DNA from 4 places in the Pantoea eucrina genome. Region 4 is predicted to be linked to each of the others. Evidence: predicted binding sites of a transcription regulator. Region 4 holds the regulator's gene; each other region holds the start of a gene.

Region 1 (3,990 bases), 440 kb from region 4:
GTGGTTGTTGGGATCGTGCATCACTTTGAGCCAGATAAAGCTCAGGATGATGCCCAGCCCGCCCATAAACCAGAACACGTGCGCCCAGCCAACTTCAGAGACCAGCCAGCCCATGATGGGCGCGAAGATCACCGTGGCGAAGTATTGTGCAGAGTTAAAGATGGCGACCGCCGTTCCGCGCTCCTGTGCCGGGAACCAGGCCGCGACAATACGGCTGTTACCAGGGAAGGAAGGCGCTTCAGCCAGACCGACCAAAAAGCGCAGCAGGAACAGTGAAATCACAATGCCAAAGCCGCTGAAGAGATCAACAAAGCCCTGCAGCAGAGTAAACAGCGACCAGAGGAAAATACTCCAGAAGTAGACACGCTTGGATCCAAAGCGATCCAGCAGCCATCCACCCGGGATCTGTCCGATCACATAGGCCCATGAGAAGGCGGAAAAGATATAGCCCAGCCCGACAGAATCGAGACCGATATCTTTGGACATCGCCGATCCGGCAATGGAAATGGTGGCGCGGTCGCCGTAGTTGAATGAGGTGACGATAAATAACATCACCACGATCCAGTAGCGGGCATTGGTACGTTTCTGCACCGCCTCTGCCGTCTGGCTGTAACTATTCATGATGCACTCCTGAAATATAGCGAACGCTACATTCACTCTGACTGCATACACATCGCGTTGGGTATCAGAATGATGTCGGGTTAAACACGGCGATTGTTGTTATGGCGAACGTTGATGCGTCGTGACAGGTAACCAAACCTCTAAGAACGGAAATCAGTATAAAAACAGCCCGCGGCTGAAACACTGGAAGAAAGCCCGACAATTCAGTCAAAACAAAAAAGAATTTGTGGCATATGCACATCCTGCTGCGTGATGGCTCACGAAACGCCGATCGCAGCGCCATAATTGTACAAAAAACAGACAGCCAAAGAGCGCTTTGTGAGCACCTTCACTTGCTTTTGGTTAAAACCACCAAAGTGCGGAGAGAAAGGGGCTAAAAGCCGGACAGTTGCACAATGCGCTGGCGGGCGCGTGCTGCTTATACTGGAGCTGGCTGACTTTGATGACGTGACCAGAACCACTATTTATCGCACTGCTATGCACAGTGCGGCTACCCGGAAGGTGAGCAATGAACCGACCCGTTACAGAAAAACCACTCTATATAAAAGTTCATGAAGCGGATAACGTTGCGATTGTCGTCAACGACCAGGGCCTGCCCGCGGGTACACGCTTTGCCGACGGGCTGCAGCTGACGGAGCATGTGCCCCAGGGGCACAAAGTTGCGCTGGAGGATATCGCTCAGGATGCACCGATTCTGCGCTATGGCGAAGTGATCGGCACGGCGCTGCGCTCTATTGCGCGCGGCAGCTGGATAGATGAGTCGCTGGTAGCCCTGCCCGAGGCGCCGCCGCTCAGCAGCCTGCCGCTGGCAACCAACGTACCGCCTGAACTGCCGCCGCTGGAAGGCTATACCTTTGATGGTTATCGCAATGCAGACGGCAGCGTGGGAACCCGCAACCTGCTTGGCATTACCACCAGCGTCCACTGTGTGGCGGGCGTCGTGGACTATGTTGTGCAGCTTATTGAACGCGATCTGCTGCCGCGCTATCCCAACGTGGATGGCGTGGTCGCGCTGAATCATCTGTATGGCTGCGGCGTGGCGATCAACGCCCCGGCTGCCGTCGTGCCGATCCGCACCATTCATAATCTTGCGCTGAATCCCAATTTTGGTGGCGAGGTAATGATTGTCAGCCTCGGCTGTGAAAAGCTCCAGCCGGAGCGGCTGCTGACCGGTACGCCTGATGTACAGGCGATCTCGCTGGATGATAACGATATTGTGCGTCTGCAGGATGAGCGTCACGTCGGCTTTGGCGCCATGGTGGATGAGATCCTGCAGGTCGCTGAACGTCATCTGAAAAAGCTTAATCTGCGCCGCCGGGAACCCTGCCCGGCGTCTGAACTGGTAGTAGGCACCCAGTGCGGCGGCAGTGACGCCTTTTCCGGCGTAACGGCTAACCCGGCGGTGGGCTTCGCCTCCGATCTGCTGGTGCGCTGCGGCGCCACAGTCATGTTTTCTGAAGTGACGGAGGTGCGCGACGCTATTCATCTGCTGACGCCGCGCGTGGTTAATGAAGCGGTGGGTAAACGGCTGCTGGAAGAGATGGCGTGGTATGACGACTATCTGCATCAGGGACAGACCGATCGCAGCGCTAACCCCTCACCCGGCAATAAAAAAGGCGGACTGGCAAACGTGGTGGAGAAAGCGCTGGGATCGATTGCAAAATCGGGGCGCAGCCCGATTGCTGAAGTGCTGTCGCCGGGACAGCGCCCTACGCAGCGCGGACTGATTTACGCCGCTACCCCTGCCAGTGACTTTGTCTGCGGTACGCAGCAGATGGCTTCCGGCATTACGCTGCAGGTGTTTACCACCGGGCGCGGCACGCCCTATGGCCTCGCGGCTATTCCGGTGATTAAGATGGCGACGCGCAGCGCGCTGGCCCGGCGCTGGCATGATCTGATGGATATCAACGCCGGCACTATCGCCACCGGTGAAGAGAGTATTGAGCAGGTAGGCTGGCGTCTGTTTGAGCTGATTCTGGAGATCGCCAGCGGTCGTCAGCAGACCTGGTCCGATCGCTGGGGGATCCGCAACCAGCTGGCGGTATTTAATCCGGCACCGGTAACCTGATACCGGGCTGCACCGTTAATACCGGGCCGCCATACAGGGCGGCCCGGGTCACTACAGCTGCTTACCCCAGCTCTCCACCCACGGCGTCGTCACGCTTTCAGGCTCCGGATGCTCAACGGCATCCACCATCAGCACATCACCAATACGCTGCGCCTGCTGCGCCTGGAGCGTGGCATCAAAAGTTTTTCCTGCGCCGCAGAAGTGCTGATAGCTGCTGTCACCCAGCGCAATCACACCATAGCGCAGCGCTGGCTGATAGCCGAGCTCATCATGGATTTGCGCATGGAGACGGGCAATATTATCCGGCAGATCGCCCTGCCCGGTGGTTGAGGTTACAATCAGCACGACGTCGCTGCTGTACGCCTGCCACTCCGCCAGCGTCGGATCCTCAAAGACCTCTACTTCATGTCCCTGCGCCTGCAGCACCGGCTGCACCTCTTCGGCCACCAGCAGTGCATTGCCGTAAACCGTGCCTGTAAAAATGCCAATTTTTGCCATCTTGCTGCTCCTTTACGCTGTTGGCTTATCCTGAACTGCCTCAGCGTCAAACTCAACCCTGGGAACGTCCGGTAACCGATCCTGCCAGCCGAACTGCTGCAGCATCTGCTGCCATATCGGATCCAGTCCGGCGCGGATCACCAGCGGCTCTCCGGTAAAGGGATGCGTCAGCGAGAGTGCGCTGGCGTGCAGCATTAAACGATCGAGCCCGAAATGCGCCGCTGCGCCACGATTCTGGCGCAGATCGCCGTGGGCGCTGTCGCCAATAATCGGGTGGCGCAGGTGCGCCATATGGCGGCGCAGCTGATGCTTACGCCCGGTGCGCGGCGACATCTCCACCAGGGTGTAGCGGGCGCTGCTGTATTTACCGATTGCCACCGGCATTTCTGTCTGCGCCAGCGCCTGATAATCCGTGACCGCAGGCTGCGGTGCACGCGGTTCAGCAGAAAATTTATCCGCAATTTTATCCAGCTCTTCCAGCAGCGGATAGTCGAGCGTAGCCGCGCCATCCAGCCAGCCGCGCAGTACGGCGTGATAGGTTTTTTGTATCTGATGCTGCTCAAACTGCTGCGCCAGTAAACGGCCCGCCTCGCTCGATAAGCCCATCAGCAGTACGCCAGAGGTCGGGCGATCGAGCCGGTGCGCGGTAAAGACGTGCTGACCAATCTGATCGCGCACCGTCTGCATCACCACCACTTTCTCTTTGCGATCGAGCCAGCTGCGGTGCACCAGCCAGCCGGCAGGCTTGTTTACTGCTACCAGCCACTCATCCTGATAGATAATCTCCAGCATCAGCGTGCTGG
Region 2 (3,990 bases), 690 kb from region 4:
ATAGCCTCGAGAAGAATGTGGTTCGTACCCGCATCCTGAGCGGCGAACCGCGTATCGATGGTCGCGAAAAAGATATGATCCGCGGTCTGGACGTTCGTACCGGCGTACTGCCGCGTACGCACGGCTCTGCGCTGTTCACCCGTGGTGAAACGCAGGCGCTGGTTGCTGCTACGCTGGGCACCGCACGCGATGCGCAGAACCTGGATGAGCTGATGGGCGAGCGTACCGACAGCTTCCTGTTCCACTACAACTTCCCTCCATACTCAGTGGGCGAAACCGGCATGGTTGGCTCACCAAAGCGTCGTGAAATTGGTCACGGTCGTCTGGCGAAGCGTGGCGTACTGGCAGTTATGCCTAAGCAGGAAGAGTTCCCGTACACCGTACGCGTTGTATCAGAAATCACTGAATCAAACGGTTCTTCTTCTATGGCTTCCGTTTGCGGTGCTTCACTGGCACTGATGGACGCAGGCGTACCGATCAAAGCAGCCGTTGCCGGTATTGCTATGGGTCTGGTGAAGGAAGATGAGAAGTTTGTCGTGCTGTCTGACATCCTGGGCGATGAAGATCACCTTGGCGATATGGACTTCAAAGTAGCGGGTAGCCGTGAAGGTATTACCGCGCTGCAGATGGACATCAAAATCGAAGGCATCACCCGCGAAATCATGCAGGTTGCGCTGAACCAGGCTAAGGGTGCGCGTCTGCATATCCTGAGCGTCATGGAGCAGGCTATCAGCACGCCGCGTCAGGAGATCTCTGAATTCGCACCGCGTATTTACACCATTAAGATCAGCTCTGACAAGATCAAAGATGTGATTGGTAAAGGCGGCTCGGTAATCCGTGCGCTGACCGAAGAGACCGGTACTACCATTGAAATCGAAGATGACGGCACCGTAAAAATCGCTGCGACCGACGGTCAGAAAGCGAAAGAAGCGATTCGTCGTATCGAAGAGATCACCGCTGAGATTGAAGTGGGCCGCATCTACTCCGGTAAAGTTACCCGTATCGTTGATTTCGGTGCGTTCGTGGCTATCGGTGGCGGTAAAGAAGGTCTGGTTCATATTTCTCAGATTGCCGACAAGCGCGTAGAGAAAGTGACCGACTACCTGCAGATGGGTCAGGAAGTACCGGTTAAGGTGATGGAAGTTGACCGTCAGGGCCGCGTACGTCTGAGCATCAAAGAGGCAACTGAGCAGAAGCCGGCAGAAGCCGCTGCTGCTGTGGACGCTTCTGACGCTGAATAAGCGTGTCCTGATTAGCCCCTTTCTGCCCGGCAGAAAGGGGTGTTTGTATACTCTGGTATCGTCAATTCACGGTCGCTGTGCCGATAAGTTGACACCGCCAGGGTATCATCGCGAGGGCGGGAACCCTTGTGCATAGCAGGCGGATGACAGGATGGTTATCCCAATGTTTGTATCGGGAGTGGGAAATGAAGCCTTTTTTGCGCTGGTGTATTGTTGCGACAGCTATTTCGCTGGCAGGATGCAGCAACTCCAATTGGCGTAAGAACGAAGTTCTGGCAGTACCTTTGCAGCCCACACTGCAGCAAGAGGTCATTCTGGCGCGAATGGAACAAATTCTTGCCAGTCGGGCCCTGACCGACGATGAACGCGCACAGCTGTTATATGAGCGCGGAGTGTTGTATGATAGTTTGGGTCTGAGGGCACTGGCGCGGAACGATTTCTCGCAAGCGCTGTCTATAAGACCAGATATGCCAGAAGTGTTTAACTATCTTGGTATATACTTAACGCAGGCTGGCAACTTTGATGCCGCCTACGAAGCGTTTGATTCTGTACTTGAGCTTGATCCAACTTACAATTATGCGCATTTAAACCGCGGTATCGCTCTCTACTACGGTGGTCGATACAGGTTAGCGCAAGATGATCTGCTGGCGTTTTATCAAGACGATCCTAACGATCCGTTCCGCAGCCTCTGGCTCTATCTCACTGAAAGCGAGATAGACAAAGACCAGGCTAAAGTAGCGCTGAAACAGCGTTATGACAAAGCGGCTAAGGACCAATGGAGATGGAATATTGTCGAGTTCTACCTGGGCGACATCAGTGAAAAAACATTGATGGAACGTCTCAAGGCGGACGCAACGGATAACACCTCGCTCGCTGAACATCTCAGTGAAACCAACTTCTATTTAGGTAAGTACTACCTAAGTCTGGGGGAGAAGGACGACGCGAAAGCGTTGTTCAAACTGGCGGTGTCTAACAACGTTAACAACTTTGTTGAACACCGATACGCATTGTTGGAACTGGCGCAACTCGGCCAGACACAAGACGATTTATCAGAATCTGACCAGCAATAGCTGACGAACTTTTATTGCCTGTTGTACCTGTAAAGTCATCATCTCCAGAGGTGAGGGCTTTTCTGTTCGTCAAAACTTCTAATTTGAGCCGGTTCACACTTTTTGATGAAAATGACTGAAAATTTTCACGACGAGTTATGTAGACTGGCCGCCGCAATCTAAGAGGCACGTGTACTACATGACTGATATTCAAACCACTTTTGCTGATCTGGGCCTGAACGCCGACATCCTCGAATCTCTGAACGGTATGGGCTACGTTAAGCCTTCCCCAATCCAGGCTGAGTGTATTCCTCACCTGCTGGCGGGCCGCGATGTTCTGGGTATGGCGCAGACCGGTAGTGGTAAAACCGCGGCGTTCTCACTGCCGCTGTTAAACAACGTTGATCCTTCTGTCCGCGCACCACAGATTCTGGTGCTGGCACCGACCCGCGAACTGGCGGTGCAGGTGGCTGAAGCGATGACAGAATTCTCTAAACATATGCGTAACGTCAACGTCGTGGCCCTGTATGGCGGCCAGCGTTATGACGTACAGCTGCGCGCCCTGCGTCAGGGACCACAGATCGTTGTGGGTACCCCGGGCCGCCTGCTGGACCACCTGAAGCGTGGTACTCTGGACCTCTCTAACCTGCGTGGTCTGGTTCTGGACGAAGCTGATGAAATGCTGCGTATGGGCTTCATCGAAGACGTTGAAACCATCATGGCGCAGATCCCGGAAGGTCATCAGACCGCACTGTTCTCTGCAACTATGCCAGAAGCGATTCGTCGTATTACCAAACGCTTCATGAAAGATCCACAGGAAGTGCGTATCCAGTCAAGCGTGACCACGCGTCCGGATATTTCACAGTCTTACTGGACCGCTTACGGCCGTAAAACTGAAGCGCTGGTGCGTTTCCTGGAAGCAGAAGACTTTGATGCAGCCATCATTTTCGTGCGTACCAAAAACGCAACGCTGGAAGTGGCTGAAGCCTTAGAGCGCAGCGGCTACAACAGTGCCGCGCTGAACGGCGACATGAACCAGGCACTGCGTGAGCAGACGCTGGAGCGCCTGAAAGATGGCCGTCTTGATATCCTGATTGCAACCGACGTTGCGGCGCGCGGTCTGGACGTTGAGCGTATCAGCCTGGTTGTTAACTACGATATCCCGATGGATGCGGAGTCTTATGTTCACCGTATCGGCCGTACCGGTCGTGCGGGCCGCGCTGGCCGTGCGCTGCTGTTCGTTGAGAACCGCGAGCGTCGTCTGCTGCGTAACATTGAACGCACCATGAAGCTGACTATTCCGGAAGTAGAACTGCCAAACGCAGAGCTGCTGGGTGAGCGTCGTCTGGCCAAATTTGCAGCAAAAGTACAGCAGCAGCTGGAAAGCAGCGATCTGGATCAGTATCGCGCGCTGCTGAGCAAAATGCAGCCGGAAGAAGAGCTAGATATCGAAACGCTGGCGGCTGCCCTGCTGAAAATGGCTCAGGGTGAACGTCCACTGATCGTACCGGCTGACGCGCCGCGTCCGCAGCGTCGTGAGTTCCGCGATCGTGATGACCGCGCTGACCGTCCGCGTCGTGACCGCGACAGCCGTGGTGAGAGCCGTGATGGCGATCGTCCACGTCGTGAGCGTCGTGACGTTGGCGACATGCAGCTTTACCGCATTGAAGTGGGTCGCGATGACGGCGTTGAAGTTCGCC
Region 3 (3,990 bases), 1.5 Mb from region 4:
ATGGCAATGGGAAACAGCAAACCAATCTTCATAGCAATCCTTATTAAGCGAGCCGGAGCAGCGCGCGATGCGTTTTCATCATGCTGAACAGTTCAAACTGCGTGGCATCCGCGATCTGCCGCAGGCGATCGCCTTTATGGTAGTCAATGTGCTGAATCTGCCCGAGCTGACGCCAGACCACAATAGCGGAGGCGAGCAGCGCACAGTTCTCTTCGCTCTGCAGGCACTCAACCGTGGCGTAGCGGGTTTCATCCAGGGTATTGATAAAAACGCTCAGCGCAGCGGCTGGCACAATCGCCCGGATATCCTCAAGCATGACGTGGCTGACGGCGCGCGACAGAATCAGCGTTACTCGTTTACTGTTCATAACGGTCCCTGCGGAGAGAGTCAGTGGGATTATAAAGGGCAAAACGGACAGGATGCGAGGCGTAATACAAAAAGCGGGATCCGGCAGCGTGCATCCCTGCAGCTGCCGGTCAGTCAGTCAGCCATTAGAGCGTAACTGCGGATAGCGGCGGAAAATCGCCACGCACCAGAACAGCGAGAAAAGCCCTATCAGCGCCCCGACGTTACCCACGTCTGAGAGCTGCAGATGCTGGCTGACCTGGCTGCCGAGCAGTGCGCCGGCTCCGATACCGATATTATAAATACCGGAGAAGAGCGACATCGCCACATCGGTGGCATCCGGGGCCAGTGACAGCACGCGAACCTGCATCGCCAGTCCGATCATCATCATCGCCATGCCCCAGATAATACAGAGGGTAATAATGGCGGTCGGGCGCACCGCTGCAAAAATCAGCAGTCCCATACAGAGCGTGATCAGCGCAATAGCAGCGATTAACATCGCAGACGGGAAGCGGTTACCCAGCGTACTGAACAGAATACTGCCGAGAATGCCCGCAGAGCCGAACAGCAGCAGCAGCAGGGTGGTAAAATTGGCATCCGCGTTCGCTACCACCTGCATAAAGGGCTCAATATAGCTATAAGCGGTGTAGTGCGCCGTGACCACCAGCGTCACCAGCAGATACATCGTCACCAGCGCCGGACGGCGGAACAGCATCGGCACGCTGCTGAGTGAGCCGGTATGCTCGCTGGGCAGACGCGGTAACACACGCACCAGCAGGATCATCAGCACCAGCGCCGAGAGGCCAATCATGCCAAACGTGGTGCGCCAGCCGAGATACTGCCCGATTACGCGCCCGATAGGCACCCCCAGAACCATTGCCAGTGCGGTTCCGGTGGCAAGCATACTCAGCGCCTGCGTTTTTTTACCTGCCGGTGCCACGCGAATAGCCAGCGAGGCAGTAATCGACCAGAACACGGCGTGTGAGAGTGCAATCCCGATACGGGACACCACCAGAGAGCGGAAATCCCAGGCAAACGCTGAGAGCACGTGGCTGCCGGTAAAGAGAATAAACAGCACCGCCAGCAGCAGACGCCGCTCAACGTTGCGCGTCAGCAGCATCAGCGGCAGCGACAGCAGCGCCACCACCCAGGCATAAATGGTGAGCATGATCCCCACATCTGCCGTTTTCATCGTAAAGCTTGCTGCAATATCAGAAAGCAGGCCGACCGGGACAAATTCAGTGGTATTAAAGACAAACGCCGCAATGGCCAGCAGGACAACGCGTAGCCAGGCTGTTTTACGGGAAACGGTAGATGTTTGCATGAAGTTCAAATTAGTCAGACAGCAGGTTAACGGGAGCAGAGACGCCTCAAAGGTGATCTGCGTCACAAATTATCCCTATTGTGGCTGATGAACCGGCAGATGGAAACCTGCTAAGGCTTTTTTATTCCTCTGTTTATTACCGGCATCAGCCGCTGACGGGGAAAAGCGCGGAATTCAGGGCTGACAGAGTGGCGACGTAACCCTTATTTATAACAGTGTGACTTCAGACCAGAATTATCAGAGTCACACCATATGTTTCAGGGCCACGCTATTGCAGGGGGTCAGGTTTTTTTTACACCCACCGGGCAGCAGTGCTCACAGCCCATGGCGCCCGGATAGAATTTACGCGCCTGCTGGATCGCCGCGTTCGGCGCATAAAAAGTGCCAAGAAAGCGCCGCGCAGGGTCGGCAGGGAGGAACGGGCAGCCTTTTGCGTGCACCACATGATTATTGTTATACCCGGCATGTTTATCAACATAGTAAAAAAGCGCCATTAACCACCTCATTGCTGTAAAAAAAAACGTCTGACTATTATTGGAATAGAAAAGATTATAACGATGAATTGCAGTTTTGTTTCAGGTGGACCTGGAGAAAGGTGGCAGAAGCGGAGCCGGGGCGCTCCGCCTGGCCATAAGCGCGGGTCAGAGGCGGCGGCGCAGCAGCAGAAAACCGGTGAGCAGTGCCAGCAGCAGCAGCAGCGTAATAAATAACGTGACGCCCGGCCAGCCGTAACTATGCCAGAACAGGCCGCCCGCCGTACCAGCCAGGCTGGATCCGGCATAGTAGCTGAACAGATAGAGTGAAGAGGCCTGGCCTCGGGCGCGCCGGGCGCGGGTTCCCACCCAACCGCTGGCAACGGCGTGAGCGGCAAAAAAACCGGCGGTAAAGAGCAGCATGCCGGGAACGATCAGCCACAGGGTGGGCGCCAGCGTCAGCAGCAGTCCGGCCAGCATAATAGCGATAGCGCTCAGCATCACCGGCGCGCGCCCAAAGCGGCCGGTCAGGGCTCCTGCTTTTGGCGAACTCCATGAGCCGGTGAGATAGACCAGCGACAGTAATCCTACTACCGCCTGGCTGAGAGTCCACGGCGCACTCATCAGCCGGTAACCAATATAGTTAAACAGGGTGACAAACGCGCCCATCAGCAGAAAGGCTTCGGCAAACAGCAGCGGCAGCCCGCCGTCGCGCCAGTGCAGGCGGAAGTTGATCAGCAGATGGCGCGGGCGGATCGAGGCGGGGCGGAAGTGACGCGATGCGGGCAGGATTTTCCAGAACATCAGCGCCGCCGCCAGCGAGCAGCAGCCGGTGACGCCAATGGCGATTCGCCAGGAAAAGAGATCGGTGATCACCCCGGTGAGCAGACGGCCGCTCATGCCGCCAATGGAGTTACCGCTGATATAGAGTCCCATCGAAAAAGCCACCACCCGGGGATGCATCTCTTCGCTCAGATAGGTCATGCCAACGGCGGCCACGCCGCTGAGCGACAGGCCGATCAGCGCACGCATCAGCAGAATGGCGTGCCAGCTCTGCATCATCGCCGACAGCAGCGTACACAGCGCCCCCAGCATCAGCGCCGTTACCATCACCGGCTTACGGCCAATAGCGTCTGAAAGCGGACCGGTAAACAGCAGCCCCAGCGCCATCAATCCGGTAGAGAGCGAGAGCGAGATGCTGCTTTGCGCCGGCGTAATGCCAAACTGCTGCGACAGCACCGGCAGAATAGGCTGGACGCAGTAGAGCAGAGCAAAAGTGGCAAGGCCGGCAGAAAACAGCGCCAGCGTCACCGGCAGGAACTGCGGTGAGTCGCGCCCGATGCGGGACGGGGTGGCGTCAGCAGTGACGTCGATAGGGTTACGCCATATCAGCGAGGTAAGGCGGCTCACAGGATATCCTTATTGAGAGAGAGTGATTTACTGTAGAAAGGCGTTAATGAGATGTACAATATATTAATCATCTCAACTGATATGTTAAAAATATGGCTATCGAGCTGCGTCACCTGCGCTATTTCATTGCTGTCGCTGAGGAGCTGCATTTTGGCCGCGCGGCGCGGCGCCTCAATATTTCTCAGCCGCCGCTCAGCCAGCAGATCCAGCAGCTGGAGCAGAGCATTCAGGCCCGACTGCTGGTGCGCACCAATCGCAGCGTACAGCTGACGCCGGCCGGTGCCGCTTTTCTGCAGGATGCGCGCGCTATTCTGCTGCAGGTAAACCAGAGCGCTGACCGGGCGGCACGCATTCATCAGGGGCAGCAGGGCGAACTGCGCATCGGTTTTACCTCATCAGCCCCGTTTACCGGACTGGTTTCCGATGCGCTGTTTCGTT
Region 4 (3,990 bases):
GGCGTTAATATGCTCTACGATAAACTGACTGTGCGTGACCCACAGCCGCATATCCTTCAGATACTGCGCGTTAAAACCAGGCTCGCTGGTCGCCTGATTCAGCGCATTAAACAGCGCGTTATGCGCCTGGTTAACCTTTACCCGCTGGTAAGCCAGTTTTTCCGGCGCGTGATCCGGCCCCAGCAGCATGCGCAGCGCCTCCTGATACGCTTCCAGCGCATCGTGCGCATTCTGGCGCAGCAGACCACTCTGCCACTGCGGCCATAGCCAGATCATACCGGCGAAGGCGATCAGACAGCCCATCAGCGTATCCATCATCCGCGGCAGCAGGAACTGAGCACCATTCAGCGACAGCAGCTGCAGCGAGTAGACCGCCGTCACGGTGAAGCCAATCATCGACCAGCCATAATATTTGCGCGTCACCAGATAACTGGCCAGCGTGATTGCCAGCATAAACAGCAGCGCGATCGATTCCGGTACGGCGAAACGCAGCGATGCGGCGGCAATCAGCAGCCCGGCAAAGGTGCCGAGCGCCCGGTGCTGAATGCGCACGCGCGTGGCGCTGTAGCCATTCTGGCTGACAAACATAATGGTCATCAGGATCCAGTAGGGCTTGGGAATATTAAAAAACAGCGCAACAGAGCTGCCAAACATCAGCATAACGGCAAAGCGGGCCGCGCTGCGCAGCGCGCCGGACCTGAACGATAGATAGCTGCGCAGGGCGGGCAGCAGCGGCAGGCGCCGCTGGCGATCGGCCATCAGATCGCGCGTATAGAGCGGTTTCTGGGTGCGCAGCACGCGGGCGATGCGGCTGAAATGATAAAGGCAGAAGTGGCCAACCGGATTATCCGGATGCTGCCGCGCAATTTTTTCCAGCGCGCCGAGCGGCTTTTCCATCTGAAAGCGGGCGGGCAGCTGGTGATAGAGAATGGCATCGGCCAGCAGCCTGAGCTGTGCCGAAATGGTTTTTGCATTCCAGCGGATAACCGCTTCCGCATGACTCTGTTCTACCAGCTTTTGCACTTTCTCCGGCTGGTGCAGGCTGACAGCGATATGCTCCTGCAGATCCAGCGCCACCTGAAAAGCGCGCGTCAGCCGCTTATGGCTGTTATCGCGGCTGGCAGAAAGCATATGCATCTGCTGATAGCAGGTGGTGATCAGGTCAACCGCTTTCTGCTGGCGCGCCAGCAGCGGCGGCAGCGCTTTTTCCGGATCGGTCAGCTGTGTCAGCAGGGTATATTTGGCATCGCAGTAGTCAGCCAGCTCACGATAGAGCAGGCTCAGCGTTTCACGCATCGGCTGCTCTTTCCACAGCCAGTACCAGAACCAGTTAAACAGGCCATACCAGAACGTGCCGCCAATATAGAGCAGCGGCGGCACCCAGATCGGCATACGCCCCACCAGGCTCAGCGTAAAGATCGCTGCAATCAGCGTGCCGGGCAGCAGACGCCCGTGCAGCGGACTGATTTCGCCCGTCACGCCAATCAGCAGCGGCAGCACCAGCATAATAAGCGGCAGCGGAACCGCGGCGTTGGTGAGGTACTGGATCAGAAAACTGCCGGTGGCGAAAAGCGTACCGCCCACGATCAGGCGTTTGAAAAAGCGTTTATGCGGCGTATCAAGGCCGGCAATATTGCAGCAGGCGGGTACCAGCGAGAACAGCAGGCCTTTTTGCAGATCGCCACACAGCCATCCCAGCGCGACAGGCAGGCACAGCACCAGCGTCTGACGCAGAGCGTAATTGACTTCGGGATGATAGATGATTCGGCGCCACATCAGCTTATCGCAAACAGAAACGGCGTGATGGTGTCATCACGCCGTGGGGGGTGAAACAGCTTAGCGGGTGCCGTAAACGACGATGGTTTTACCGTGTGCGGAGATCAGGTTCTGATCTTCCAGCATTTTCAGGATGCGACCAACGGTTTCCCGTGAGCAACCCACGATCTGACCAATCTCCTGACGGGTAATTTTAATCTGCATACCGTCGGGGTGGGTCATGGCATCCGGCTGTTTAGCCAGATTAAGCAGCGTCTGCGCAATGCGGCCGGTAACATCCAGGAAAGCCAGGTTACCCACCTTTTCTGATGTCACCTGCAGGCGACGTGCCATCTGCGCCGACAGGCGCATCAAAATATCCGGGTTAACCTGAATCAGCTGACGAAATTTTTTGTAGGAAATTTCAGCAACTTCGCAGGCTGTTTTCGCACGCACCCAGGCACTGCGCTCCTGGCCCTCTTCAAACAGGCCGAGTTCGCCGATGAAATCTCCCTGATTCAGATAGGAGAGGATCATCTCTTTGCCTTCTTCATCTTTAATCAGTACCGCAACGGAACCTTTAACGATGTAGTAGAGCGTTTCTGCTTTTTCACCCTGATGGATCAGCGTGCTTTTGGATGGATATTTGTGAATATGGCAATGGGACAGGAACCATTCGAGTGTAGGGTCTGTTTGCGGTTTGCCGAGAACCATTCGCTATTATCCTCTATTGTAATCGTGCCCAAAACACAGGGGCATTCATTCCCTGTCAGGCGATGAAATCGTCCAGCGCGTCCTGTTAATAAAAATTATCCGGGCGGATGTGTAAGCTCTGCTTTTGATTCTGCCCGTCCTCATCAGCCACGACGAAGAAATTTTCAGCTCTGTTTGTAGCACAGCTTTTGCAGGCTGTCTTGTGTTGTCTCGCTTCAGCAGGCGGGCGATTGCTGTTTGCCGGATGAACGCGTACTCTGGCGCAAAACGCCGCTTCAGGAGAAAGAATAATGCAGGCACGTGTGAAATGGGTGGAAGGGCTGACCTTTCTCGGAGAATCCTCATCAGGACATCAGTTATTAATGGACGGGAATTCAGGCGATAAAGCGCCAAGCCCGATGGAGATGGTACTGATGGCCGCCGGCGGCTGTAGCGCGATTGATGTGGTCTCGATTCTGCAAAAAGGGCGTAATGACGTGGCTGACTGCGAGGTCAAACTGACTTCAGAACGGCGCGAAGAAGCACCACGTATTTTTACACAGATTAACCTGCACTTTATCGTCAGCGGCAAAGCGCTGAGCGAGAAAGCGGTGGCGCGGGCGGTTGACCTGTCGGCAGAAAAATATTGCTCGGTGGCGATCATGCTCGGCAAAGGGGTGGAGATCACCCACAGCCATGAGGTAGTTGAGCTGTAACAGCTGCCGGTGCGCATACCTCGCTACCCGTGAAACAGGCTTTGCAGGGTCGCCATTTATGGCGACCGATGCCACGTCGTCTGGCAGACATGGCCTCTACTCTATCCGTTTTCCTTCAATCAGCCGCTGCACCAGTGGCATCATGATCAGCTCCATCGCCAGTCCCATTTTGCCGCCCGGTACCACCAGCGTATTCATATGCGAAATAAACGATCCCTGAATCATCGCCAGCAGATAGGGGAAAGCGATACCTTCCAGGCCGCGAAAATGGATCACCACAAAACTCTCATCCAGTGAGGGGATCTCGCGCGCCGCGAACGGGTTAGAGGTATCAACTGTCGGTACCCGCTGAAAGTTAAGGTGCGTGCGCGAAAACTGCGGCGTGATGTAGTTGATATAATCTTCCATCGACCGTACCACGGAGTCCATCACCGCTTCGCGCGAATGGCCCCGTTCGCTGGTATCGCGTACCAGTTTCTGTATCCACTCAAGATTGACGATCGGCACCACGCCCACCAGCAGATCAACATGCTCCGCCACGTTATGCTGCTGCGTAACCACTCCGCCGTGCAGTCCCTCATAAAACAGCACATCAGTATTCTCCGGCAGCGGCTGCCAGGGAGTAAAGGTGCCCGGCACCTGATTCCACGGCACGGCCTCGTCATAGGTGTGCAGGTATTTGCGCGACTCTCCTATGCCGCTTTCGCCATAGCGCCGGAACGTCTGCTCCAGCAGGCCAAAGTCATTGGCGTCCGGACCAAAATAGCTGATGTGACGACCCAGATCGCGTGCTTTGCGGATCGCCATATCCATTTCCGGCCGGGTA

Evidence for each region. Region 4 encodes CRP, which controls carbon source genes, mostly activating them, when cyclic AMP is high. Its sites were predicted from a motif close to ATGTGANNNNNNTCACAT; they were not measured.
Region 1: a site for CRP is predicted at 938-955, ahead of garD (galactarate dehydratase). Genes of this name have one in related genera too.
Region 2: a site for CRP is predicted at 2,393-2,410, ahead of yrbN (protein YrbN). Genes of this name have one in related genera too.
Region 3: a site for CRP is predicted at 1,720-1,737, ahead of LAC65_RS07635 (sugar transporter). Genes of this name have one in related genera too.

The regions. Positions count from the first base shown of each region.
Region 1 covers NZ_CP083448.1:2,652,928-2,656,917, forward strand. Annotated here, with positions in the region: gene LAC65_RS12660 (MFS transporter) at 1-621, opposite strand, end outside; gene garD (galactarate dehydratase) at 1,130-2,689, shown strand; gene LAC65_RS12670 (flavodoxin) at 2,741-3,187, opposite strand; gene truC (tRNA pseudouridine(65) synthase TruC) at 3,200-3,979, opposite strand; gene LAC65_RS12680 (YqcC family protein) at 3,979-3,990, opposite strand, start outside.
Region 2 covers NZ_CP083448.1:390,315-394,304, forward strand. Annotated here, with positions in the region: gene pnp (polyribonucleotide nucleotidyltransferase) at 1-1,241, shown strand, start outside; gene nlpI (lipoprotein NlpI) at 1,427-2,311, shown strand; gene yrbN (protein YrbN) at 2,423-2,473, shown strand; gene LAC65_RS01790 (DEAD/DEAH family ATP-dependent RNA helicase) at 2,490-3,990, shown strand, end outside.
Region 3 covers NZ_CP083448.1:1,630,029-1,634,018, reverse strand. Annotated here, with positions in the region: gene LAC65_RS07645 (YoaK family small membrane protein) at 1-32, opposite strand, end outside; gene LAC65_RS07640 (hypothetical protein) at 44-367, opposite strand; gene LAC65_RS07635 (sugar transporter) at 485-1,669, opposite strand; partial or broken gene LAC65_RS07630 (hypothetical protein) at 1,913-2,163, opposite strand; gene LAC65_RS07625 (MFS transporter) at 2,311-3,516, opposite strand; gene LAC65_RS07620 (LysR family transcriptional regulator) at 3,645-3,990, shown strand, end outside.
Region 4 covers NZ_CP083448.1:3,089,081-3,093,070, reverse strand. Annotated here, with positions in the region: gene LAC65_RS14755 (YccS/YhfK family putative transporter) at 1-1,776, opposite strand, end outside; gene crp (cAMP-activated global transcriptional regulator CRP) at 1,837-2,469, opposite strand; gene LAC65_RS14745 (OsmC family protein) at 2,760-3,164, shown strand; gene LAC65_RS14740 (phosphoribulokinase) at 3,261-3,990, opposite strand, start outside.